Regions from separate parts of the Streptomyces flaveolus genome, predicted to be linked through region 1. Evidence: riboswitches for the same ligand, from Rfam matches in the RefSeq annotation. Region 1 holds a riboswitch; each other region holds the start of a gene.
What was found. Region 1 has a riboswitch for cobalamin ahead of ACIRG6_RS07905 (ABC transporter substrate-binding protein). Riboswitches for the same ligand answer to the same signal wherever they lie in the genome.

Region 1 (7,896 bases):
CGTGCAGGGCGATCACGGTGGTGACGGGCAGGCTCGCGATCAGTTCCAGGAGGTCGAGCTGGTGCTGGATGTCGAGGTGGTTGGTGGGTTCGTCGAGGAGGAGTTCACGGGGTTCCTGGGCGAGGGCACGAGCGATCTGGGTCCGCTGGCGTTCGCCGCCGGAGAGGCTGTGCCAGGACTGACCGGCCCGGTCGGTCAGTCCGGTGCGCAGCAGGGCCTGGGTGACGGCTTCCGCGTCCGCCGCCGTCGGCGGGGTCCAGGCTCGGCGGTGTGGGATGCGGCCGAGGGCGACGACGTCCCGGATGGTCAGTTCGGTCTGGGTGTGGGCGTGCTGCTCGACGGTGGCGATCCGGCGGGCGGCGGATCGGCGGCCGACCTCGGTGAGCGGGCGCCCGTCCAGGGTCACGACTCCGGCACTGGGCGCCAGGAGCCCGGACAGCAGCCTCAACAGCGTCGTCTTGCCCGAGCCGTTGGGGCCGAGCAAGCCGACGGTCTCGCCGGGGCGCAGGGTGAGGGTGACGCCGTCGACGACGACCTTGTCGCCGGTGCGCCGTACGACGCGGTCCGCGTGCAGGCTGCTCATGCCCTTCTCCGTCCGCGGTAGAGGACGGCCACGAACGCCGGCACGCCGATGAGGGACGTCACCACGCCCACGGGAACCTCCTGGGGGTCGAGAACGGTGCGGGCGACGGTGTCCACCCAGACCAGGAAGACGGCTCCGGTCAACGCCGTCACCGGGAGCAGGCGGGCGTGCCCGGAGCCGGTGAGGGCACGGGTGGCGTGCGGGAGGACGAGGCCGACGAAGCCGATCGCGCCGGCGCAGCTGACCAGGGCGGCGGTGAGGAGCGCGGTCAGGGAGAGAAGGACCAGGCGGGTGCGGGCGACCTGGACCCCGAGTCCGGCGGCGGCCTCGTCGCCGAAGGCGAACGCGTCGAGCGTACGGGCGTACCCGAGGCAGATGACGAGGACCACGGCCAGGGCGACGGCGCAGAGCAGTACCTGTCCCCAGTCGGCACCGGTGAGCGAGCCGAGCAGCCAGAAGAGCACGCCTCGGGTCGTCTCCGCGTCCGCCGAGGTGAGGACGATGAACGAGGTCAGCGCGGAGAACAGCTGCATGGCCGCCACCCCGGACAGCACGACCCAGTCGGTGCTGCCGCCGAGGGTGTGGCTGAGCAGCAGCACCAGGCCGAAGGAGAGCAGGGCCCCGAGGAAGGCGCCTGCCGACAGGGACACCGCTCCCCCGCCGACGCCCAGCACGACCACGGCGACCGCTCCCGTGGACGCGCCCGAGGAGACCCCGAGGACGAAGGGGTCGGCGAGCGGGTTGCGCAGCAGCGACTGCATGACCGTGCCGCACACCGCGAGTCCGGCCCCGCATACGGCGGCGAGCAGGGTGCGCGGCATCCGCAGGTTCCACACGATTCCGTCCCGCAGCGGCGCCAAGGTGCTCTCACCGAGGCCGAGATGGGCCGCGACGGCGGCCCACACGTCGCCGGTGGAGATGTCGGCCGGTCCGATCGTCACGGCCACGGCGATCGACGCGATCAGCGCCGCCAGGCCGCCGCCGGTCAGCAGCAGGCTGCGGGTGCTCACTTGGCGAGCCCGAAGTCGCGCAGCCCGGCCGCGACCTTCTCGATCCCCTCGATCGTCCGGACGGACGGATTCATCGCCTGCCCGCTGAGCAGGACGTACCGCTTCTTCCTCACCGCGGTGAGATTGCGGGTGGCGGGGTCGGTCTCCAGGAAGCGGATCTTCGCCTCGGCCGTCTCGGCGGTCTGCTGCTTTCGGGTCAGGTCGCCGATCACGATGACGTCGGGGTCGCGGTCGGCGACGGTCTCCCAGTTGATCTGGGGCCATTCGTCATGGGTGTCGGCGAAGGCGTTCTTCGCGCCGACCGCGCGGGTGATGGCGCCGGGCGCGCCGCAGCAGCCGGCCAGGTAGGGCGACTGGGAGTTGGCGAACCAGTACATGAGGGAGACGTCCGAGGCGCCCAGTCCCGCGGTGGCCGTGCTCACCCGCTGCCGCAGGTCCGCGACGAGCTTCTCGCCGCGCTCCTCGACGCCGAACACGCGGGCCAGGTCGCGTATCTCGCCGTAGACGGTTTCCAGGGTGAGCGGCTCGCTGCGCGATCCGTCGCCGCCGCTGTCGTTGTCCTTGCCCGCCGAGCAGTCGGACGGGGATACGTAGGTGGGCACGCCGAGCTTCTCGAACTGGTCGCGGGTGGCGACCCCGCCCTTGCCGAGGGTGGACACGAACGAGGCGGTGACGAGGTCGGGTTCGGCGTCCAGGACCTTCTCGAAGGAGGGGTTGTTGTCGGCGAGCCGGGGCACGGTCGCGTTCGCCTTCTCCAGGCCCTTCATCACCGGGTCGGTCCAGGTGGCCGTACCGGCCATGCGGTCGGCGAGGCCGAGGGAGAGCAGGATCTCGGTGGTGCCCTGGTTGAGGGATACGGCCCGCTTCGGGGCCGACTTCAGGGTGACCTTGTGGCCGCAGTTGTCGAGGGTGACCGGGTAGCCGGCGGCAGAGGTCCTCTCCGGCTTCGCGTCGTCGTCGCCGGAGGAGCCGCAGGCGGTGAGCAGCAGGGCGGACGAGAGGAGAAGGGCCGGAGTGCGGTGAAGGGCGGGGCTGCGGAGCACGGGCATGCCTTTGGGGTCGGGGCTCGTACGCGGAGCCTGGCCTACGGACGTTCCTCCACGCCGGGGTGCGGAGGTGCCAGCAGGTCTTCGGACTCGGGTTCGTCCGGTCGGGGCGCCTTCCCGGTCTCCCAGTGGCGTAGTGCCCCGCCCGTCCCCCTCACCGCTGCGCGTCAGTTCCGGATTCGCACCGGATTCCCTGGCCTCGGGTGTGGCTCGACTGGCCCGATGAGGCTATCAAGTCCGCCGTCGGGCCGGACCGTGCGATCGGTCACGGCGTGAAAGGGGTACCGAAGAACCGCATGTTCGCCGCCCGCGACTCGGTGCAGTCGACGAGCTCGTCGACGCTCCCTGGATCACCGCCCCGTCGTCGAACCCTCGCCCGGCGTCTGCCCCGGCCTGCCCGGACGGCCACGGATCGCGCACACCACCGGGGGCTGGCCATGTCGGAGGCGCCGCCCCCGGCCCCTCCCGGGACGAAGCGCGCGGCGACGAAGCTGCCCGCCCCGGAGAACGACGTGCCCGACTCCGACCTGACGATCCCGCCCCGGCTGGTCGTCCGGGGCAGCACGACACCGGAGGTGCGGGTCCGAGCAGGAGCTCACGCTGCGGCGCGTGAGCGTCCGGTCGAGGGACGGAACTCCTCGGTCCAGCCTCACGGCGTTCGTACGGGCGGGCTCCCGGCCTTTCGCTGTTCCGGCTCCCCGCCTTCGTCGGTGCCCGCCCCCGATGCCTTCACCAGCACCTCCCCGGCCGCCGTACGGACGTACAGCACCGACCGCCCGGACCTTCGCCGCTGCACCAGGCCCGCCTCCAGCAGCACCCGCAGATGCCCGCCCACCGATCCCAGGCCCCTCCCGGTGACGGCGACCAGCTGGGTCGTACTCATGGGAGTCCCGAGCAGCACCAGCAGTCCCGCCCGCGCGGTACCCATGAGCGCCCCGAGGGCGGCCGGTACCGGCCGGCGGTCGTGGTCGTCGGCCAGCACGCCGAGACACGGGTAGACGACGGCGTACCGTTCCTGCCCCTCCCACGACACCCAACTGGTCCTCGGCGTGACCGGCATGAACAGCAGGTCGGCCCCCGCGGCGATCTCCCGTGGCGGACGGGCGTTCGGGTTGACCTGGAGGCGGCTCTCCCCGATCCACCGCGCCCCCGGCTTCAGCGAGTCCAGCACGGCCGCCCAGCCGCCCTGGCTCACCTGCGCCATGCGGGCGACCATGTCGGCCTCCAGGATGCGCCGCCGGCGCTCCCAGTACGGCCGTACGGTCTCGTCCCAGACGTACGTCAGGAGCACGGTCGCCCGCTCGGGCAGGTCGTCCCGCTCCAGCACGGCGGGGAGCGGGCCGCCGAGAGACACTCCGAGGTCGGCCCGGGCCTGCCGGGCCGGGGTCGCCCGCACCCGGGTCACGGTCTCCTCGAAGCTCTCGCCGATGCACGAGGTGGGGCAGAAGAAGTCGGCGATCCAGGAGGTGCCGAGTGCCGCCCGCACGAGCGGGGCGGCCACCGGGTCGGCGGCGAGGCGCGCGCGGTAACCGGGCAGGTGCGTGTGCAGCCAGGCCTCCTCGCCCTGGTGGGCACCGGTCCCCGCGTGCAGCAGTTTCAGGCTCGCGAACGTCTCGGCGAACGGCGAGAGCACGAACCGGCTGCGGGCGAGGGTGTCGGTGCCGATCTGCCACAAGCCCATACGTACGACCTTTCGCGTGTCGGCGAAACAGTACACACGCCGCCCCGGCCGATCCGAGACTTCGACGCATGCGCAGCTACCGCTCCCTGTTCCGCACCCCGGAGTTCACTCCGTTCCTGCTTTCCTTCGCCGCCTTCGCCGCGGCCCAGACGATCGGCGGCCTGGCCCTCGGCACGCTGGTGTTCCGGGCCACCGGCTCCCCGTTCCTGTCGGCGGTGAGCATGTTCGGGCCGCAGCTCGCGCAGTTGCTGGGGGGTGTGTTCCTGCTCTCGGGCGCCGACCGCCTGCCCCCACGGGCGGTCCTGTCCGGTCTCGGTCTCGCCTTCGCGGCCGGTACGGCGGTGCTGGCGTTGCCCGGTCTGCCCGTCCGGGCGGTCTTCGCCGTCGTACTGCTGCAGGGCCTGGTCGCGTCGCTGGGCGGTGGGGTGCGTGGGGGGCTGATGAACGAGATCCTGTCCAAGGACGGCTATGTCCTCGGTCGTTCGGTGTACAACATGCTCTGGGGCCTGATGCAGATGGCCGGTTTCGCGACGGGCGGCGCTCTGCTGGTGCTCCTGTCCCCCCGTGCCTGCCTGCTGCTCGCGGCGGCGGTGTACGTCGTGTCGGCGCTCGTCACCCACCTGGGTCTCACGGCCCGGCCGCCACGCTCCTCGGGCCGCCCGTCCGTCTCGGCGACCTGGCGCACCAACGCCTTCCTGTGGTCCTCACGCTCCCGTCGTCTGACGTACCTCGGTCTGTGGGTTCCCAACGGCCTGATCGTCGGCGGCGATTCGCTCTACGTCTCCTACGCCCCCGAAGCCGCCGGCACGCTGTACGCGTTCGGGGCGCTCGGCATGTTCGTGGGGGACATGGCGGTGGGCCGTCTGGTGCCGGCCACGGTGCGCCGCCGTCTCGCGACCCCCTTGCGCCTGCTGCTGGCCGTCCCTTACTTGTTCTTCGTCCTGCGGCCGGGAGTGGCGCTGTCGGCCGTGGCGGTCACCGTCGCCTCCGTCGGCTTCGCCGCGAGCCTGGTCCTGCAGGAACGCCTGATGAAGCTCACCCCGGACGACCTTGCGGGCCAGGCTCTCGGCCTGCACGCCACCGGCATGACGGCGCTGCAGGGCGTCGGCGCCGTCCTCGCGGGCACCCTGGCCCAACTCACGTCACCGGCCGCGGCGATGACGCTGATGGCGGCCGCATCCGTCACCGTGACCCTGGCCCTCGCGGCGCTGGGCCGGCACGAGGAACGACGGCCGGCCGTCGCCGATACACGTCCGGGCGTCCTGTCGGAGACCCCGACAGAGTAGGTTCCGACTTCACAGGGTCTTGCCCGGCCGGACGAAGGCGCTGCGAGCGCCCTGGTCAGTGGCCCGCGTGGTCCCCTGCCCACACCATGGGGGTCCGGCCCGACCACGGGCTCGCCTGTTCGAGTTGCCCGGCGAGGCGGTAGAGACGGCCTTCGCGGCCGTATCCGGCGGCGAACTGCATGCCGATCGGGAGCCCCGTCCCTGCGTCGGCCGTCAGGGGCACGGACATGGCGGGCGTGCCCGCTGTGTTGAACGGCATGGTGAACGGCGAGCGGTCGAGGACGCGACGCATCCAGCCGAGCCCGTCCAGCGCCTCTGCGCCGTCGGCACAGGTACCCAAGGACACGGGAAGCTCCGGCAAGGTCGGAGTGAGCAGCATGTCGTGGACATCGAAGTACCGTGCCAGGCTCCGGGCCACCCGGTTGCGGATCGTGAGAGCGGTGACGAACTCGGCGCCGCCGACCCGCTGCCCGTAGTGGTAGCCGGCGAGGGTCACCGGTTCGAGGGTCGAGGAGTCGACGGGCCGGTCGAAGGCGTCGGCCAGCTCGTCGACCGAGGCCGCCAGGTTCGCCGTGAACAGGCGGGCGTGGGCGAGCACGAACTCCTCCCAGCCGACCCCGAGGTCGACCGTGACCTCCTCCACCCGGTGGCCGAGGGATTCGAGCAGCCGCACGGTGCGCGAGAGCGCGTCGGACACCGGTGTGGTGGTGCGGCGTCCGCCCCATGCCCGGGTGAGGACACCGATCCGCAAGGAGCCCGGATGGCGGGCGACTTCCTCCGCGTACGGCCGGGACGGCTGCTGAGCGAAGTAGGGGTCGCCCGGTTCGGGGCCGCGGATCTGGTCGAGCAGCGCCGCGCTGTCGCGTACCGTGCGGCTGACGCTGCCGTGCACGGCCAGGCCGTTGAAGAGCTCGTCGAAGTCGGGACCCATGGAGACCCGGCCACGGGTGGGCTTCAGTCCGAAGAGGCCGTTGCAGGCGGCGGGGATGCGGAGCGAGCCGGCGGCGTCGGTGCCGTGCGCGAGGGGAACGACCCCGGCAGCGACGGCCGCGGCCGCGCCCCCGCTCGATCCGCCCGCACTCCGCTCCAGGTCCCACGGGTTGCGGGTCGGGCCGTACAGGACTGGTTCCGTCGTGATGCTGTAGGCCATCTCCGGTGTCGCGGTACGCCCGAACGTCACGAGGCCGGCGCGACGGAAGCGCAGCATCAGGGAGGAGTCGGCGCGCGCGACGTTGCCGGCCGCGAGGCGGCTGCCCAGTTCGGTGCGCCGCCCGGCCATGGAGACTCCGATGTCCTTGATCAGGAAAGGGACTCCGGCCAGCGGTGTGCTGCCGGGGCTTGGCTCGTCGTCGGCCGGCCAGGTCTCCACGATGGCGTTGATCCGCGGGTTGACCACCTGCGCGGCCTCACGCGCGGCCGCTTGCAGTTCGGCGGGGCTCACCTCACCTTTGGCCACCAGCTCCGCGAGCCCGACCGCGTCGAAGTCCACGTACTCGGAAACTCTCATTCCCACTCCCACTCCCAGCGCAACGACGAAAGATACCCTTGAGTACCGGATGATACTCAACGGTATCGCACGGGACGGGCTGGTACCGTAGGGGCAATGGAGCCTGGGGCCCCGCACCCGACCCGACGTCACGGAGCAGTCATGGCATCGACCGCCGGAAGGCCGAGCAGGGTGGCGAAACTGCCCCCTCGGGAGCGCATCCTCGACGCGGCGGAAGAGCTCTTCCAGAGCGAGGGGATCCGGCGGGTGAGCGTCCAGGCGATCGCCGAGCGGGCCGAGACGACCAAGATGGCGGTCTACCGGCACTTCGAAAGCAAAGACGCGCTGGTCGCGGAGTGGATGCGGATCGTCTCCGCCGACTACCAGGCGGCCTTCGACCGGGTCCGGACCGCATACCCCGGTCAGCCCAGGGAGCAGATCCTGGGCTTGGCCCGCTTCATCGCCGAGGGGCTGCCGGCCGTCTCGCACCGAGGCTGCCCGTTCATCAACTCCCTCGCCGAACTGCCCGACCGCTCCCATCCCGCACGGCAAGTGATCGAGGGGCACAAGGCCCGCCAGACCCGCAGGCTGGTCGGCATGTGCGCCGAGGCCGGGCTGCCCGACCCCGAGCAGGCGGCAGCCGAGATCACCTTCGTACTCGAAGGCGCGCAGGTCAGCACGCAGAACGGAAGCATCGATCAGGCGGGGGACCGTCTGATGAGAATCGTCGAGGGAATCGTGGATCGCTGCCGTTCCCCCCTCGGCCCATCCGGCGCGAACACCGACTGACGGTCTCGGAACCCT
Region 2 (7,896 bases), on a different contig from region 1:
TCGCGATGCGCTCGCGCAGGGCAGCCCAGCGCTCCGGCCAGGCCGCCCGGACGTCGTAGTGGTCGGGGTGCAGCACGCCCCGGGCGGTACGGGTCTTCTCCCAGGCCGGCAGCGGACCGTTCCGCTCGGCGAGGTCGGCGGACGTCTCGTACGCGGCGAGCATGATCCGCTCGGCGATGCGGGTGGACAGGTCCCTGGCCTCGGGGGAGTCGAAGGGCAGGCGCAGCTGGAAGAAGACGTCCTGCAGGCCCATCGCGCCGAGGCCGACCGGGCGCCAGCGGGCGTTGGACCGGCCCGCCTGCTCGGTCGGGTAGAAGTTGATGTCGACGACCCGGTCCAGGAAGGTGACGGCGGTGCGGACGGTGGCGTCCAGCCGTTCCCAGTCGATGTCGCCGCCGGTCACGAAGGCGCCCAGGTTGACCGACCCGAGGTTGCAGACCGCGGTCTCCCCGTCGTCGGTGACCTCCAGGATCTCCGTGCAGAGGTTGGAGGAGTGGACGGTGTGGCCCGGCTCGGCAGTCTGGTTGGCGGTGCGGTTGGCGGTGTCCTTGAAGGTCATCCAGCCGTTGCCGGTCTGCGCGAGGGTGCGCATCATGCGGCCGTACAGCTCACGGGCCGGGAGGGTCTTCCTGGCCAGGCCCTTCGCCTCGGCCTCCCGGTAGGCCGCGTCGAACTCCGCGCCCCACAGGTCGACCAGCTCCGGCACGTCCGAGGGCGAGAACAGCGACCAGGGTCCGTCCGCGTCCACCCGGCGCATGAACTCGTCCGGGATCCAGTGGGCGAGGTTCAGGTTGTGCGTGCGGCGGGCGTCCTCGCCCGTGTTGTCCCGCAGCTCCAGGAACTCCTCGATGTCGGCGTGCCAGGTCTCCAGGTAGACCGCCGCCGCGCCCTTGCGCCGGCCGCCCTGGTTCACCGCGGAGACCGAGGCGTCCAGCGTCTTCAGGAACGGGACGATGCCGTTGGAGTGCCCGTTGGTGCCGCGGATCAGCGAACCCCGGGCGCGCACGCGGGAGTAGGCGATGCCGATGCCGCCGGCGTGCTTGGAGAGGCGGGCGACCTGGTGGAGGCGGTCGTAGAGGGAGTCCAGCTCGTCCTTGGGGGAGTCGAGGAGGTAGCAGGACGACATCTGGGCGTGCCGGGTGCCGGAGTTGAAGAGGGTGGGGGAGGAGGGCAGGTAGTCCAGGCGGCTCATCAGCCCGTAGAGCGCGGCGACCTCGTCCACCGAGCGGAGTGTGTCGTCCTCCGCGAGCCCGGCGGCCACGCGCAGCAGGAAGTGCTGGGGGGTCTCGACGACCTTGCGGGTGAGCGGGTGCCGGAGCAGGTAGCGGCTGTACAGCGTGCGCAGCCCGAAGTAGCCGAAGCGGTCGTCGGCGGCCGGGTCGGTCAGCGCGTCCAGGCGGGCCGCGTGCAGCCGTACGAACCCGGCGGTGCGGTCGGCGATCAGTCCCTCGCGGTGGCCGGTGGCGACGGACTCGGTGAAGGAGGTGACGCCCTGGGAGGCGGCCTCGGCGCGGATGCCGATGGTCAGCAGCCGGGCGGCCAGCCGGGAGTAGACCGGGTCCTCCGAGATCAGGCCGGCCGCGGCCTCCGTGGCCAGCTCCCGCAGCTCCGCCTCGTCGGCCCGCGCGGACCGGCCGCGCAGTGCGGCGGCGGCGACCCGGCCGGGGTCGGCGTCGGGGAGGTCGGCGGTGAGGTCGGTCAGGGTCCGCAGCAGGGCGGCACCGGGTCCGTCGGCTTCCTCGGTCACGGGGGTCGCAGAAGCCGTCGCAGCGGACGCTGAGACCGGGTCGGCTGGCGCGATGGTCACGTGGGGCACTCCCTCGCTCGGCACGGGGCCAGGCGGAGGGCGGGGGCAGCTCACGAGCGCACGCGGCGTCGCGTCCACCGGCCCATTCCGCGAGGCCCGGACGTCATGGCACCCGGACCGGGACGGCCGGGCGCACTGTCGGCAGGTCCTCGGACTGAAGCCCGTGCGCGCTCACGCGGGTACGCGAACACACACAAGTACACCGTTGCGGGACAGTTCCGGATTCGCACCGGATTCCCCTGCGGCGACAGCGAGCATGAGCATACATCTTGTGCCGGGTTCCGCGAGCACCCCCAGATGTTGTGCCGCGCCGGTGTCAGAGCGTCAGTTGGTAGGTGAGCAGCGTGATGTCGTCGAGCTCCGGCAGCGGGTTCCAGTCGCGGTCGGGCGTGCGGGTGAAACCCAGGCGTTCGTAGAGCCGGTGGGCGGTGCGCATGGTCCGCTGGGTCGACAGCACGACGCGTGCGCAGCCCTCGACGGCCCGCGCGCGGTCGACACAGGACCGTACGAGGGCCTCGCCGACACCGCGTCCCCGCGCGTCGTGGGCGACGGCGAGCATGCGTATCTCGGCCTCGCCGGGCCGGGCGATGTCGGCCATGGGGCCGCCGGACGGCACGAAGGTCACGCCGCCGAGGACGCGGCCGTCCGCGGCGGCGACCAGGAGCTCCGCGGCGGCGGCCCGCTTGGCCGCGTTCCGCAGTTCGCCGAGGTAGGGGTCGCTCCCGCCGAAGTCGAGGAGGCCGTCGTGGAGATAGGCGTGGGCAGTGATGTCGCCGAGGGCCCCGTACTCGTCGGGTGACGCCGGCCGGATCGCGAAGTCCATGGGCCGAGTGTGCCCGACGGGCACGACGACGGGCCGCCGGATTTCTCCGACGGCCCGTCGCTCGCGGGGGATCAGTGCGAGGTGCCCGCGGTGGCCGGGGGCAGCTCCACCTGGACGCCGGGGTCGCCCGCGTCCGCCGTGTAGTCGCTCGGCCGGGTCTCGTCGATGCCGTCGGGTGCCTTGGCGGCCTTCAGGACGAACGTCAGGACCACGGTGACCAGGACGTTCAGCACGAACGCGGTGAGACCGATGTAGCCGATCTCGCCGATGCCCGGGATCTCCTTCGAGGAGCCGCCGAAGTGCGCCTGCGTCGGCGAGGCGACCCCGTACGCGGCGGCCGTGCCGTAGACCATGCCGACCGCCCAGCCGGCGAGCAGGGCCCAGCGGTGGAACCAGCGGGTGAACAGGCCGCCCACCAGGGCCGGGAAGGTCTGCAGGATCCAGATGCCGCCGAGCAGCTGGAAGTTGATCGCGACCGTCTTGTCCATCGTCAGGACGAAGACCAGGGCGCCCACCTTCACCAGCAGCGACACCAGCTTGGAGACCTTGGTCTCCTGCGCCGGGGTGGCGTCGGGCTTGATGAAGTCCTTGTAGATGTTGCGGGTGAAGAGGTTCGCTGCTGCGATCGACATGATCGCCGCCGGGACCAGGGCACCGATGCCGATCGCCGCGAAGGCCACGCCCGCGAACCAGTCCGGGAACATGTCCTCGAACAGCTGCGGGATCGCCAGCTGGCCGTTGCTCACCTTGACCCCGGCCGCGATCGCCATGAAGCCCAGCAGGGCGAGCAGGCCGAGCATCAGGGAGTACAGCGGCAGGATCGTGGTGTTGCGGCGGATCACCTCACGGCTGCGGGAGGACAGCGTCGCGGTGATCGAGTGCGGGTACATGAAGAGCGCGAGCGCCGAACCGAGCGCCAGCGTGGCGTACGTCCACTGGCTCGCCTCGCCCGGCACCACCGCGCCGCGCGGCTTCCCGGTCGCCTCGTTGGTCTGGCTGAACGCCTCGCCCGCCTTGGCGAAGATGTCGTCGAAGCCGCCCAGCTTGATCGGGATGTAGATGATCGCCACCGCGATCACGAGGTAGATCAGCGTGTCCTTCACGAACGCGATCAGCGCGGGGGCGCGCAGACCCGACGAGTAGGTGTACGCCGCCAGCACACCGAAGGCGATCAGCAGCGGCAGGTCCTTGACGAACCAGTTGGTGTCCTCGCCGCCGCCTACGCCCATCACGTCCAGTACGGCCTGGATGCCGACCAGCTGGAGCGCGATGTACGGCATCGTGGCGAGGATGCCGGTGACGGCGACCGCGAGCGACAGGCCCTTGGAGCCGAACCGGCCGCGCACGAAGTCCGAGGTCGTCACGTAGCCGTGCTTGTGGGAGACCGACCACAGGCGGGGCAGGAAGGTGAAGATCAGCGGGTAGACGAGGATCGTGTACGGCACCGCGAAGAAGCCGGACGCGCCCGCCGCGTAGATCGCCGCCGGGACGGCCACGAAGGTGTACGCCGTGTAGAGGTCGCCGCCCAGCAGGAACCAGGTGACCCAGGTGCCGAACGAGCGGCCGCCGAGGCCCCATTCGTCGAGGCTGTGCTCGTTCTCGGCCTTGCGCCAGCGGGCGGCCAGGAAGCCCATCGCGGTGACGAGCACGAAGAAGAAGATGAAGACGGCGAGTGCGACGCCGTTCACGCCGTCGTTCACTGGGCACCGCCTTCCCGGCGGGCGCGCTGGTCACGCTGCCAGAGCTTGTACGCGATCACCGTCAGCACGGTGGAGATCAGCACCCACGCCATCTGGTACCAGTAGAAGAACGGGATGCCGATGAGCGTGGGGTCGGTCTTGGCGTACGAACCGACCCACAGCATGGCGACGAACGGTGCGACAAGGCAGAGGGCGATGACGACGCGCACCGGCGTCACCGTCGGCCCTCTGCTCACTTCTGGGGCTTGTGACATGCGGTGGCTCCGTCCCCTCGCTGATCACCTGGTGCAGTGCGCACGAAAATGTAGGTGACGGCGTCAAGAGAGCGGAAGACCTCGTCCGTATATCGGTCCTCAACCGCAATGTCGCGTGCCGCGCGGGAACGACAGGCCCTAGTCCTGGGGACGCTTGAGGCGAGCCACGAACTTGTAGCGGTCGCCCCGGTACACCGACCGGACCCACTCCACCGGCTGGCCCGTCCGGTCCAGCGAGTGCCGGGAGAGCATCAGCATCGGCAGGCCGACGTCGGTGCCGAGCAGGCCGGCCTCGCGCGGGGTCGCCAGCGAGGTCTCGATGGTCTCCTCGGCCTCGGCGAGATGGACGTCGTACACCTCGGCGAGGGCCGTGTAGAGGGACGTGTACTTCACCAGCGACCTGCGCAGGGCGGGGAAGCGCTTCGCCGACAGATGGGTCGTCTCGATGGCCATGGGCTCGCCGTTGGCCATGCGCAGCCGCTCGATGCGCAGCACCCGCCCGCCCGCCGTGATGTCCAGCAGCCCGGCGAGCCGTTCGTCGGCGGTGATGTAGCCGATGTCCAGCAGCTGCGAGGTGGGCTCGAGGCCCTGCGCCCGCATGTCCTCGGTGTACGAGGTGAGTTGCAGCGCCTGCGACACCTTGGGCTTGGCGACGAAGGTGCCCTTGCCCTGGATGCGCTCTAGGCGGCCCTCGACGACCAGCTCCTGCAGGGCCTGGCGCACGGTGGTGCGCGAGGTGTCGAACTCCGCGGCCAGCGTGCGCTCGGGCGGGACCGGCGTGCCCGGCGCCTGTGTCCGGGTCATGTCGAGCAGGTGCTTCTTCAGTCGGTAGTACTTGGGCACGCGCGCGGTACGGACGGTCGCCCCACCCTCGTTCTCCGCACTGCTGACGTCGGTGCTCATGCTCTGCCTTCCCGGCTCCGGGTGCCGAAGCGACCGACATCCCCTATCGGCCACGGCTCACATCGTGGCACGGGTTGGTGCCGGGAGGATCCCGCACGCTCCGTGATCCCTTCTGTATACCTCCGAGGTCCCCGTTGGTCTAGTCCACCGCGCCGCCCGAGGTCATTGGTACGTGCCGTCCGGCCGGTGCCGGCGCCGCGCCGTGGGGCGGTGGTACACCCGGCACCGGTCCGTCCGATGTGTCGCTTGCGCAATGAAAGGTCCCTGCATATCTCGGTCGCATCACGGACGCCCGGAGGGTGCTTGAACACCCTTGACAGCCCTATTGGTCTGGGCCAAGCTCCCCGTACTGGTCTACACCATTGGTCCAGGTCCCGGCCCCATGGGCGGTCCGCGTCGACGAGCAACCGCGGGGAGGCAGGGGGGTTTTGTGGCATCCCTGAGGAGGGTGGCGTGAAGCGCAAGCTGATAGCCGCGATCGGTATCGCGGGCATGATGGTCTCGATCGCGGCGTGCGGGGGCGACGACGGCGGCGACGACGGCAAGAAGGCCGGGGCGGACGGCTACGCCGGCCAGACGCTCACCGTGTGGGTGATGGACGGTTCCTCGCCCGACCAGTGGCAGTCGGACCTCGCCAAGGAGTTCGAGGCGAAGACCAAGGCCAAGGTCAAGTTCGAGATCCAGAAGTGGAACGGTATCCAGCAGAAGCTGACCACCGCCCTCTCCGAGGAGAACCCGCCCGACGTCTTCGAGATCGGCAACACCCAGACCCCGGCCTACGCCAAGACCGGCGGCCTGGCGGACCTGAGCGATCTCAAGAGCGGGCTCGGCGCCGACTGGTCCGAGTCCCTCAACAAGTCCGCCGTCTTCGACGGCAAGCAGTACGCGGCCCCGTGGTTCGTGGTCAACCGCGTGGTCATCTACAACAAGAAGATCTGGGCGGACGCGGGCATCAAGGACACGCCCAAGACCCGCGACGAGTTCTACAACGACCTCAAGACGATCGGCGAGAAGACCGACGCCGAGCCGATCTACCTGCCCGGCCAGAACTGGTACCACTTCGTGGGCCTGGCCATCGGTGAGGGCGCCGAGCTGGTCAAGAAGGACGGGGACAAGTACGTCTCCAACCTGGACGACCCGAAGGTCGCCGCCGCCACCGAGACCTACAAGAAGTTCCAGGCCCTGTCCAAGGCGCCCAAGGACAAGGACGAGGCCACCCCGCAGCAGGGTGAGATCTTCGCCAAGGGCAAGACCGGCGCCATCATCGGCATGGGCTGGGAGGCCGGCACGGCGATCACCGCCAACCCGGCGATCGAGAAGGACCTCGGCTACTTCACCATCCCCGGTGCCACGGCCGGCAAGCCCGAGGGCGTCTTCCTCGGCGGCTCCAACCTGGCCGTCGCCGCGGGCAGCAAGAAGCAGGAGCTGGCCAAGGAGTTCCTGAAGCTCGCGCTCTCCGACAAGTACGAGGGTGCGCTGGCCAAGGCCAACGGCGTCATCCCGAACAAGGAGTCGCTGCAGGGCAACCTGCAGGGCAACGCCGCCGCCGAGGCCGCCGCGCCGGCCGCCGCGGGCGGTGACACCACGCCGCTGATCCCGGAGTGGGCCGCGGTCGAGAACGACCCCAACCCGATCAAGACCTACCTGACGGCCGTGCTGAAGGGGAAGTCCCCCGCCGAGGCCGCCAAGCAGGTCGAAGGCGAGTTCAACAAGCGCCTGGCGCAGCAGCAGTAACACCGGGTGAGCCGGGGCGGGGGCTGGCACACGACGGCCCCCGCCCCGGCTTGAGTTGGACAGGTCGAGAAGAAGAGAGACCGCGAGCATGACCGTGCAGACCGAACGGCCGCCCCGAGGCCCGTCGGACGTCCGCAAGGCGGACGGCGGGAACACCGGCCAGGCGAAACCGAGAGCCGCGTCCCGCGCCGGCGCGCTCGTCCCGTACCTGTTGCTGCTGCCGGCCTGCGCGGCCACTGTGCTGCTGCTCGGCTGGCCGCTGCTGAAGGACGGCCTGCTGTCCTTCCAGAACCTCAACATGGCGCAGCTGATCCAGCACGTCACCGAGTGGACCGGCGTCGACAACTACAAGGAGGTCCTCACCGGCGAGGACTTCTGGCGGGTCACCGTCCGCTCGATCCTCTTCACCGCGGTCAACGTCGTCCTCACCATGGTGCTGGGCGGCCTGATCGGCCTGCTGCTCGCCCGCCTCGGCAGGGTGATGCGGTTCGTGCTGATGATCGGCCTGGTGCTGGCGTGGGCGATGCCGGTGGTCGCCGCGACCACCGTCTACCAGTGGCTCTTCGCCCAGCGCTTCGGCGTCGTCAACTGGGTCCTGGACAAGCTCGGCTGGCACTCCATGGCCGACTTCAGCTGGACCGGCAGCCAGATGTCGACCTTCTTCGTCGTCACCGT
Region 3 (7,896 bases), on a different contig from region 1:
CGTCGGGCGTCCCGCACGCCCTGTGCCGCGCCGCGGTCCGGCGCCCCACGGCGATCCTGCCAGGCACGTCTCCGGAGAGCGTCGGCGCGGGCACGCAGCGCAGGCGTTCGCGGAGGTCACGACCCCGTTTCCGGTCACCATGACGCCCGGTCCAGTTCATCTTCCGTTCACCCTGGTTACCTACGTTCGACGCGCCAATGACCTCGAACGATTGCCTGGGTAAATGGAAAGCTTCTCGCTGATCCTCGCGATTGTGGTGGTAACCGCACTCGCGTTCGATTTCACGAACGGTTTCCACGACACCGCGAACGCGATGGCAACGACCATTTCGACCGGTGCACTCAAACCCAAGGTCGCGGTGGCCATGTCCGCCGTGCTGAACCTTGTGGGCGCCTTCCTCTCGGTGGAGGTCGCCAACACGATCTCCAAAGGTCTCGTCGACGAGACCGGCATCCGTCCCGAGGTCATCTTCGCCGCGTTGGTCGGCGCGATCCTCTGGAACCTGCTGACCTGGCTGGTCGGGCTCCCGTCCAGCTCCTCGCACGCCCTCATGGGCGGCCTGATCGGCGCCGCCGTCGCCTCGGCGGGCATCGGCGCCGTCCACGGCGACGTGCTCGTCACCAAGGTGCTCCTGCCGGCCGTCGCCGCCCCGATCGTCGCGGGCGTCGCGGCGATGCTCGCCTCCCGGCTGACGTACTCGCTCGGCCGCAAGGCCGACGGCAAGGCCGCGGAGAAGGGCTACCGCGTCGGGCAGATCGCCTCGGCCGGCCTGGTCTCGCTCGCCCACGGCACCAACGACGCCCAGAAGACGATGGGCATCATCACCCTCGCCCTGATCGCCGGCGGCGCCCTCGCCCCCGGCGCGAACCCGCCGGTGTGGGTCATCCTGTCCGCGGGCCTGGCCATCGCGCTGGGCACCTACCTCGGCGGCTGGCGCATCATCCGCACCATGGGCAAGGGCCTGACCGACCTCCAGCCGCAGCAGGGCTTCGCCGCCCAGACCAGCGCCGCCACGGTCATCCTGGCCTCCTCCCACCTCGGCTTCTCCCTCTCCACCACGCACTCGGTCTCCGGCTCGGTCATGGGCGCGGGCCTCGGCCGCAAGGGCGGCGTGGTCCGCTGGTCCACGGCCACCCGCATGTTCGTCGCCTGGGGCCTGACCCTGCCGGCCGCGGCCCTGGTCGCCGCGCTCGCCGAGTGGGTCTGCGGCTTCGGTGACTGGGGCACGGCGCTCGTCGCGGTCTTCCTGGTCGCCTCCAGCTTCGCGATCTGGCGGATCTCCCGGCGCGAGGTCGTCGACCACACCAACGTCAACGGCGACGACGCGCCGGAGCCCGAGCCGGCCGGCGTGGTGACCACGGCGATCGCCGCCGTGACCCCGCCCCCGGCGGGCGTGAGCGAGGAGCTCACCGCCACCGTCGCGGCCCCGCCCGCCGGCGCCGACACCAAGACCCCGTCGGCCGTCACCACCGTCTGAGCCCGCGTCCGGGTACGAAGGAAGAGAACCGCCATGACAATCGACTGGGCAGCCCTCGGCTCCGTCTTCGGGGTCAGTCTCGTGGCCACCGTGGCTCTGGTGGCCCTGTTCACCCTCGGCATCGTCGGCCTCTCCCGCCAGGAGCGGGCCACCGCCCAGGGCGGCTCCGCGGTGCTCGCGGTCACCGGCGCCTACGCCTGCTTCGCGGCCTGCGCGGCGGCGGTGGCGTACGGGATCTATCTGATCGTCGCCTGACCGGCAGGGCGCACACCGTGCGCGGGGCGCGGGACGGACTCCACCGTCCCGCGCCCCGCTGCTTTTTCCGTGCCGGCGCACACCACCCGTGTGTGGGCCTTCGCACACTCCCCCGCCGCAGGTCAACAGCAAGTTGACGGGTGTTCGCGGGCCGTGGTGGACTGCCGGAGCCATTACGGCGGCAGGAGAGGAAGCCGGTGCGAGTCCGGCGCGGTCCCGCCACTGTCACCGGGGCAGTACGCACGTACGGCCCCGGGAGCCAGGAACTCTCACCGCCGATTTCGTCGAACCAGGGCGTGGACACCCTGAGTGAGGACATATCGCCATGCGCGGCTGCCGTTCCGGGCTCACCAGAGACGCACTTCCGCTGTCCCTTCCCACGGCCGGCTGAGCCGTGCGCGCCGAACGCGTCTTCGCGTACGGCGCCGCCGCCGGCCTTCTCGGCGACCTCCTCCTCGGCGATCCGCGCCGCGGACACCCGGTCGCCGCGTTCGGCCGTGCCGCCGGTGCCGTGGAACGGGTGCTGTGGCGTGACCACCGCGGCTGGGGCGCGCTGCACACCGCCGTGTGCGCCGGTGGCGCCGTCGTCCTCGGAACCGCCGCCACCCGCGCCGTCCGCCGCTCCCCCGCCGCCTTGGTCGCACTGACCGGCGCCGCCGCCTGGGCCGTCGTGGGCGGGACCTCGCTGGCCCGGGAGGCCCGCGCCGTCGGACGGGCGCTGGAGGCCGGGGACGTCGAGGCGGCCCGGGCCCGGCTGCCGCATCTGTGCGGACGGGACCCGCAGGCGCTGGACGCCGACGGGATCGCCCGGGCCGTCGTGGAGTCCGTCGCCGAGAACACCTCCGACGCGGTCGTGGGCGCCCTGGTGTGGGGCGCCGTGGCGGGAGTGCCGGGGCTGCTCGGCTTCCGGGCCGTGAACACGCTGGACGCCATGGTCGGCCACAAGTCCCCCAGGTACCGCCGCTACGGCTGGGCCTCGGCCCGCCTCGACGACCTCGCGGGCTGGCCGGGCGCCCGCCTGACCGCCGCCTTGACCACCGTGGCCGGCGGCGACCCCCGGGGCGCCGTGCGGGCCTGGCGTGCCGACGCCGCGCGGCACCCGAGCCCCAACGCCGGGCCCGTGGAGGCGTCCTTCGCGGGCGCCCTGGGCGTGCGGCTCGGCGGGACGCTCTCGTACGGCGGCCGGGTCGAACACCGGCCGGTGCTCAACGGGGCGGCGGGACGCGCCGTCCGGGCCGGATCCGGCGACATCGAGCGGGCCGTACGGCTGTCCCGGCGCGTGGGCTGGCTGGCGCTGGGCGTGTGCGCGGGCGCGCGGCTGCTCGTCCGCGGGGTCAGCAGGAAGGGACGTACGTCATGAACGGTGGCCTCCTCGTCGCCGGCACCACCTCCGACGCCGGCAAGAGCGTCGTCACCGCCGGGATCTGCCGCTGGCTGGTGCGCCGGGGCGTCAAGGTCGCGCCCTTCAAGGCGCAGAACATGTCGCTCAACTCCTTCGTCACCCGCGAGGGCGCCGAGATCGGGCGGGCGCAGGCCATGCAGGCGCAGGCGTGCCGCGTCGAGCCGACCGCGCTGATGAACCCGGTGCTGCTCAAGCCGGGCGGCGAGCAGAGCAGCCAGGTCGTGCTGCTCGGCAAGCCGGTCGGGGAGATGAGCGCCCGCGGCTACCACGGCGGGCGGCAGCGGCAGTTGCTCGGCACGGTGCTCGACTGCCTGGCCGAGCTGCGGGGCACGTACGACGCGGTGATCTGCGAGGGGGCGGGCAGTCCGGCCGAGATCAACCTGCGCCGCACGGACATCGTGAACATGGGGATCGCCCGGGGCGCCGGGCTCCCGGTCCTCGTCGTCGGCGACATCGACCGCGGGGGCGTCTTCGCGTCCTTCTTCGGCACGGTGGCGCTGCTGTCGCCCGAGGACCAGGCGCTGGTCGCCGGGTTCCTCGTCAACAAGTTCCGGGGCGACGTGTCACTGCTGGAGCCCGGCATCGACATGCTCCGGGGCCTCACCGGGCGGCGGACGTACGGCGTGCTGCCCTTCCGGCACGGGCTCGGGATCGACGAGGAGGACGGGCTGAGGGTCTCGCTGCGCGGGACGGTGCGGGAGTCCGTGGTCGCGCCGCCGGTCGGCGAGGACGTGCTGCGGGTCGCCGTCTGCGCGGTCCCGCTGATGTCCAACTTCACGGACGTCGACGCGCTGGCCGCCGAACCCGGTGTCGTGGTGCGGTTCGTGGACCGGCCGGAGGAGCTGGCCGACGCCGACCTGGTGATCGTGCCGGGGACGCGCGGGACGGTACGGGCGTTGGAGTGGCTGCGGGAGCGGGGGCTCGCGGAGGCGATCGCGCGCCGGGTCGCCGAGGGCCGGCCCGTGCTCGGCGTCTGCGGTGGCTTCCAGCTCCTCGGCGAGCACATCGAGGACGAGGTCGAGTCCCGCGCCGGGCACGTGGACGGGCTCGGACTGCTGCCCGTGCGGGTGCGGTTCGCCCGCGAGAAGACCCTCACGCGGCCCGTCGGCGAGGCCCTCGGCGAGCGCGTCGAGGGGTACGAGATCCACCACGGGGTCGCCGAGGTGACGGGCGGCGTCCCCTTCCTGGACGGCTGCCGGGTCGGCCAGACCTGGGGCACCCACTGGCACGGCTCGCTGGAGTCGGACGGCTTCCGGCGGGCGTTCCTGCGCGAGGTGGCCGCCGCCGCGGGCCGCCGCTTCGTGCCGGCCCCCGACACCTCGTTCGCCGCGCTGCGCGAGGAGCAGCTCGACCGGCTCGGCGACCTGATCGAACAGCACGCGGACACGGACGCGCTGTGGCGGCTCATCGAGTCCGGCGCGCCACAAGGACTGCCCTTCATTCCACCGGGAGCGCCCGCATGAGCACAGTGTTGTTGTTGTCGACCGCCGACACGGACCTCCTGGCGGCCCGTGCGTCGGACGCCGCCTACCGGATCGGCAACCCGACCCGGGTCGACGTCCGGGAGGACCTGCCGGGGCTGGTCGAGGGCGCCGACATCGCCGTCGTACGCCTGCTCGGCGGCAAGCGCGCCTGGGAGGACGGGCTCGCCGCGCTGAAGGCGTCCGGGATTCCGACCGTGCTGCTCGGCGGCGAGAGCGTGCCGGACGCGGAGCTGATGGCCGAGTCGTCGGTGCCGGCCGGTGTGGTGGCGCAGGCGCTGCGCTATCTGGTCGAGGGCGGCCCGGACAACCTCACGCAGCTCGCCGGGTTCCTGTCGGACACGGTGCTGCTGACCGGCGAGGGCTTCGACGAGCCGCGGAAGATGCCGGAGTACGGCGTCCACGGCTCCCGGTCCTTCGTGGAGGGCCGCCCGACGGTCGGCGTGCTCTTCTACCGTGCCCACCAGCTCAGCGGCAACACCGCGTTCGTGGACACGCTGTGCGACGCGATCGAGGCGCGCGGCGCCAACGCGCTGCCCGTGTACTGCGGTTCGCTGCGCGGCGCGGACCCCGCGCTGTACGAGCTGCTGGGCCGGGCCGACGCCCTGGTCGCCACCGTCCTCGCCGCGGGCGGCACCCACGCCTCGCAGGCGTCGGCGGGCGGCGACGAGGAGGCGTGGGACATCGGCGCGCTGGCCGACCTGAACGTCCCGGTGCTGCAAGGGCTCTGCCTGACCTCGTCCCGGGCCGCCTGGGAGGCGTCCGACGCGGCGCTCTCCCCGATGGACGCGGCGATGCAGGTCGCGATCCCGGAGTTCGACGGCCGCCTGATCACGGTGCCGTTCTCCTTCAAGGAGCAGGGCCCCGACGACGTGCCGGTGTACGTGGCCGACCCCGGGCGGGCCGGGCGGGTCGCCGGGATCGCCGTGCGGCACGCGGCCCTCAAGCACAAGCCGAACGCCGAGAAGAAGCTCGCGCTGGTCTTCACCGCGTATCCGACCAAGCACTCCCGGGTCGGCAACGCGGTGGGGCTCGACACCCCGGCGTCCGCGGTCCGGGTCCTGGACGCGCTGCGGGACGCGGGGTACTCGCTCACCGACTACCCGTCCGGCGGCGACGAGCTGATCCACCGGCTGATCGAGGCCGGCGGTCACGACGTCGAGTGGCTGACGGAGGACCAGCTGGCCGCGGCGCCCGCGCGGGTGCCGCTGGCGGACTACCGGGCCTGGTTCGGGAAGCTGGACCCGGAGCTGCGGGACGCGATGACCGAGGCGTGGGGCGAGCCGCCGGGCTCGCTGTACGTCGACGGGGACGACATCGTGCTGGCCTCCCTACGGTTCGGGAACGTCGTCGTCATGATCCAGCCGCCGCGCGGCTTCGGGGAGAACCCGATCGCGATCTACCACGACCCCGACATGCCGCCGTCCCACCACTACATGGCGGCGTACCGGTGGCTGGAGAACAGTTTCGGCGCCGACGCGATCGTGCACATGGGCAAGCACGGCACGATGGAGTGGCTGCCCGGCAAGGGCCTCGGGCTGAGCGGCGGCTGCGCGCCGGACGCGGTGCTGGGCGATCTGCCGCTGATCTACCCGTTCATCGTCAACGACCCCGGCGAGGGCACCCAGGCCAAGCGGCGCGGGCACGCCACGGTGGTCGACCACCTGGTCCCGCCGATGGCCCGTGCCGACACCTACGGCGACCTGGCCAAGCTGGAGCAGCTGCTCGACGAGTACGCGCTCGTCTCCGACCTGGATCCGGCGAAGGCGCCCACGGTCCGGGCGCAGATCTGGACGCTGGTCAAGGCGGCCGAGCTCCACCACGACCTGCACGTGGACGACCAGCCGGACGACGACGCGTTCGACGAGTTCGTCATGCACATCGACGGCTATCTGTGCGAGATCAAGGACGTGCAGATCCGCGACGGCCTGCACGTCCTGGGCGGCGGTCCGGTCGGCGAGCCGCGCGTCAACCTGGTGCTGGCGGTGCTGCGCGCCTCGCAGGTGTGGGGCGGCCAGGCGAACGCGCTGCCGGGTCTGCGGGCCGCGCTGGCCTCGTACGCCGGGCTGGTCGAGAAGGAGCTGCTGGCCGAGCCGGGCGCCCCGGTGAAGGTGCCGGTGGAGCTGACGGAGCTGGTGGAGGGTCCGGCACGCACCGCGTCCGACGCGATCGACCTGCTGGAGCAGCTGTGCCGGCGGTTCGCGGAGGGGATGGAGTCCCGGGACTGGGACGTCACGGCCGTACCGGGTCTGGTGCGGGAGGTGCTGGGCACCGCACTGCCCGACGCGGTCGCCGTGCTGGAGTTCGCCTGCCGGGAGGTCGTGCCGCGGCTCGCCCGGACGACGGACGAGATCGGGCACATCCTGCGGGCGCTGGACGGCGGTTACGTCCCGGCCGGACCGTCCGGCTCGCCGACCCGCGGACTGGTCAACGTCCTGCCGACCGGCCGGAACTTCTACTCCGTCGACCCGAAGGCGATCCCGTCCCGGCTGAGCTGGGAGGTCGGCCAGTCCCTGGCGGACTCGCTGATCCAGCGCTATCTGAGCGACACCGGCGAGTACCCGAAGTCCGTCGGCCTCACGGTGTGGGGCACGTCCGCGATGCGTACCCAGGGCGACGACATCGCCGAGATCCTGGCCCTGCTGGGCTGCCGTCCGGTGTGGGACGACGCCTCGCGCCGGGTCACCGGCTTCGAGATCGTGCCCCCGGCCGAGCTGGGCCGGCCGCGCGTGGACGTCACGGTGCGCATCTCCGGGTTCTTCCGGGACGCGTTCCCGCACGTCGTCGGGCTGATCGACGACGCGGTGCGGGCGGTGGCGGAGCTGGACGAGCCCGCCTCGCAGAACTACGTGCGCGCCCACGCCGACGCGGACACCGCCGAGCACGGCGACCGGCGCCGGGCCACGGCACGCATCTTCGGCTCCAAGCCGGGCGCGTACGGTGCCGGTCTGCTGCCGCTGATCGACGCCCGCAACTGGCGCTCCGACGCGGACCTCGCCGAGGTGTACGCGGTGTGGGGCGGCTACGCCTACGGCCGCGGCCTCGACGGGCGGGCGGCGCGCGGGGACATGGAGACGGCGTTCCGGCGGATCGCGGTGGCGGCGAAGAACGTCGACACCCGCGAGCACGACCTCGTGGACGCCGACGACTACTTCCAGTACCACGGCGGCATGGTCGCCATGGTCCGGCACCTCACGGGCGCCTCCCCCGAGGCGTACGTCGGTGACTCCGCCACCCCCGACCAGGTGAAGACCCGGACGCTGGGCGAGGAGACCCACCGC

Region 2: another riboswitch for cobalamin. It lies ahead of ACIRG6_RS10465 (ribonucleoside-diphosphate reductase subunit alpha); the one in region 1 lies ahead of ACIRG6_RS07905 (ABC transporter substrate-binding protein).
Region 3: another riboswitch for cobalamin. It lies ahead of ACIRG6_RS32145 (cobalamin biosynthesis protein); the one in region 1 lies ahead of ACIRG6_RS07905 (ABC transporter substrate-binding protein).

What each region holds. Positions count from the first base shown of each region.
Region 1 covers NZ_JBIWKU010000002.1:566,004-573,899, forward strand. Annotated here, with positions in the region: gene ACIRG6_RS07895 (ABC transporter ATP-binding protein) at 1-583, opposite strand, end outside; gene ACIRG6_RS07900 (FecCD family ABC transporter permease) at 580-1,593, opposite strand; gene ACIRG6_RS07905 (ABC transporter substrate-binding protein) at 1,590-2,642, opposite strand; cobalamin riboswitch at 2,698-2,873, opposite strand; gene ACIRG6_RS07910 (ArsR/SmtB family transcription factor) at 3,289-4,320, opposite strand; gene ACIRG6_RS07915 (MFS transporter) at 4,389-5,606, shown strand; gene ACIRG6_RS07920 (amidase) at 5,662-7,113, opposite strand; gene ACIRG6_RS07925 (TetR/AcrR family transcriptional regulator) at 7,255-7,881, shown strand.
Region 2 covers NZ_JBIWKU010000003.1:201,952-209,847, reverse strand. Annotated here, with positions in the region: gene ACIRG6_RS10465 (ribonucleoside-diphosphate reductase subunit alpha) at 1-1,807, opposite strand, end outside; cobalamin riboswitch at 1,931-2,071, opposite strand; gene ACIRG6_RS10460 (GNAT family N-acetyltransferase) at 2,124-2,630, opposite strand; gene mctP (monocarboxylate uptake permease MctP) at 2,702-4,330, opposite strand; gene ACIRG6_RS10450 (DUF3311 domain-containing protein) at 4,327-4,584, opposite strand; gene ACIRG6_RS10445 (GntR family transcriptional regulator) at 4,723-5,487, opposite strand; gene ACIRG6_RS10440 (extracellular solute-binding protein) at 5,941-7,221, shown strand; gene ACIRG6_RS10435 (carbohydrate ABC transporter permease) at 7,310-7,896, shown strand, end outside.
Region 3 covers NZ_JBIWKU010000013.1:176,013-183,908, reverse strand. Annotated here, with positions in the region: gene ACIRG6_RS32155 (inorganic phosphate transporter) at 224-1,477, shown strand; gene ACIRG6_RS32150 (hypothetical protein) at 1,511-1,732, shown strand; cobalamin riboswitch at 1,873-2,020, shown strand; gene ACIRG6_RS32145 (cobalamin biosynthesis protein) at 2,127-3,092, shown strand; gene ACIRG6_RS32140 (cobyric acid synthase) at 3,089-4,597, shown strand; gene cobN (cobaltochelatase subunit CobN) at 4,594-7,896, shown strand, end outside.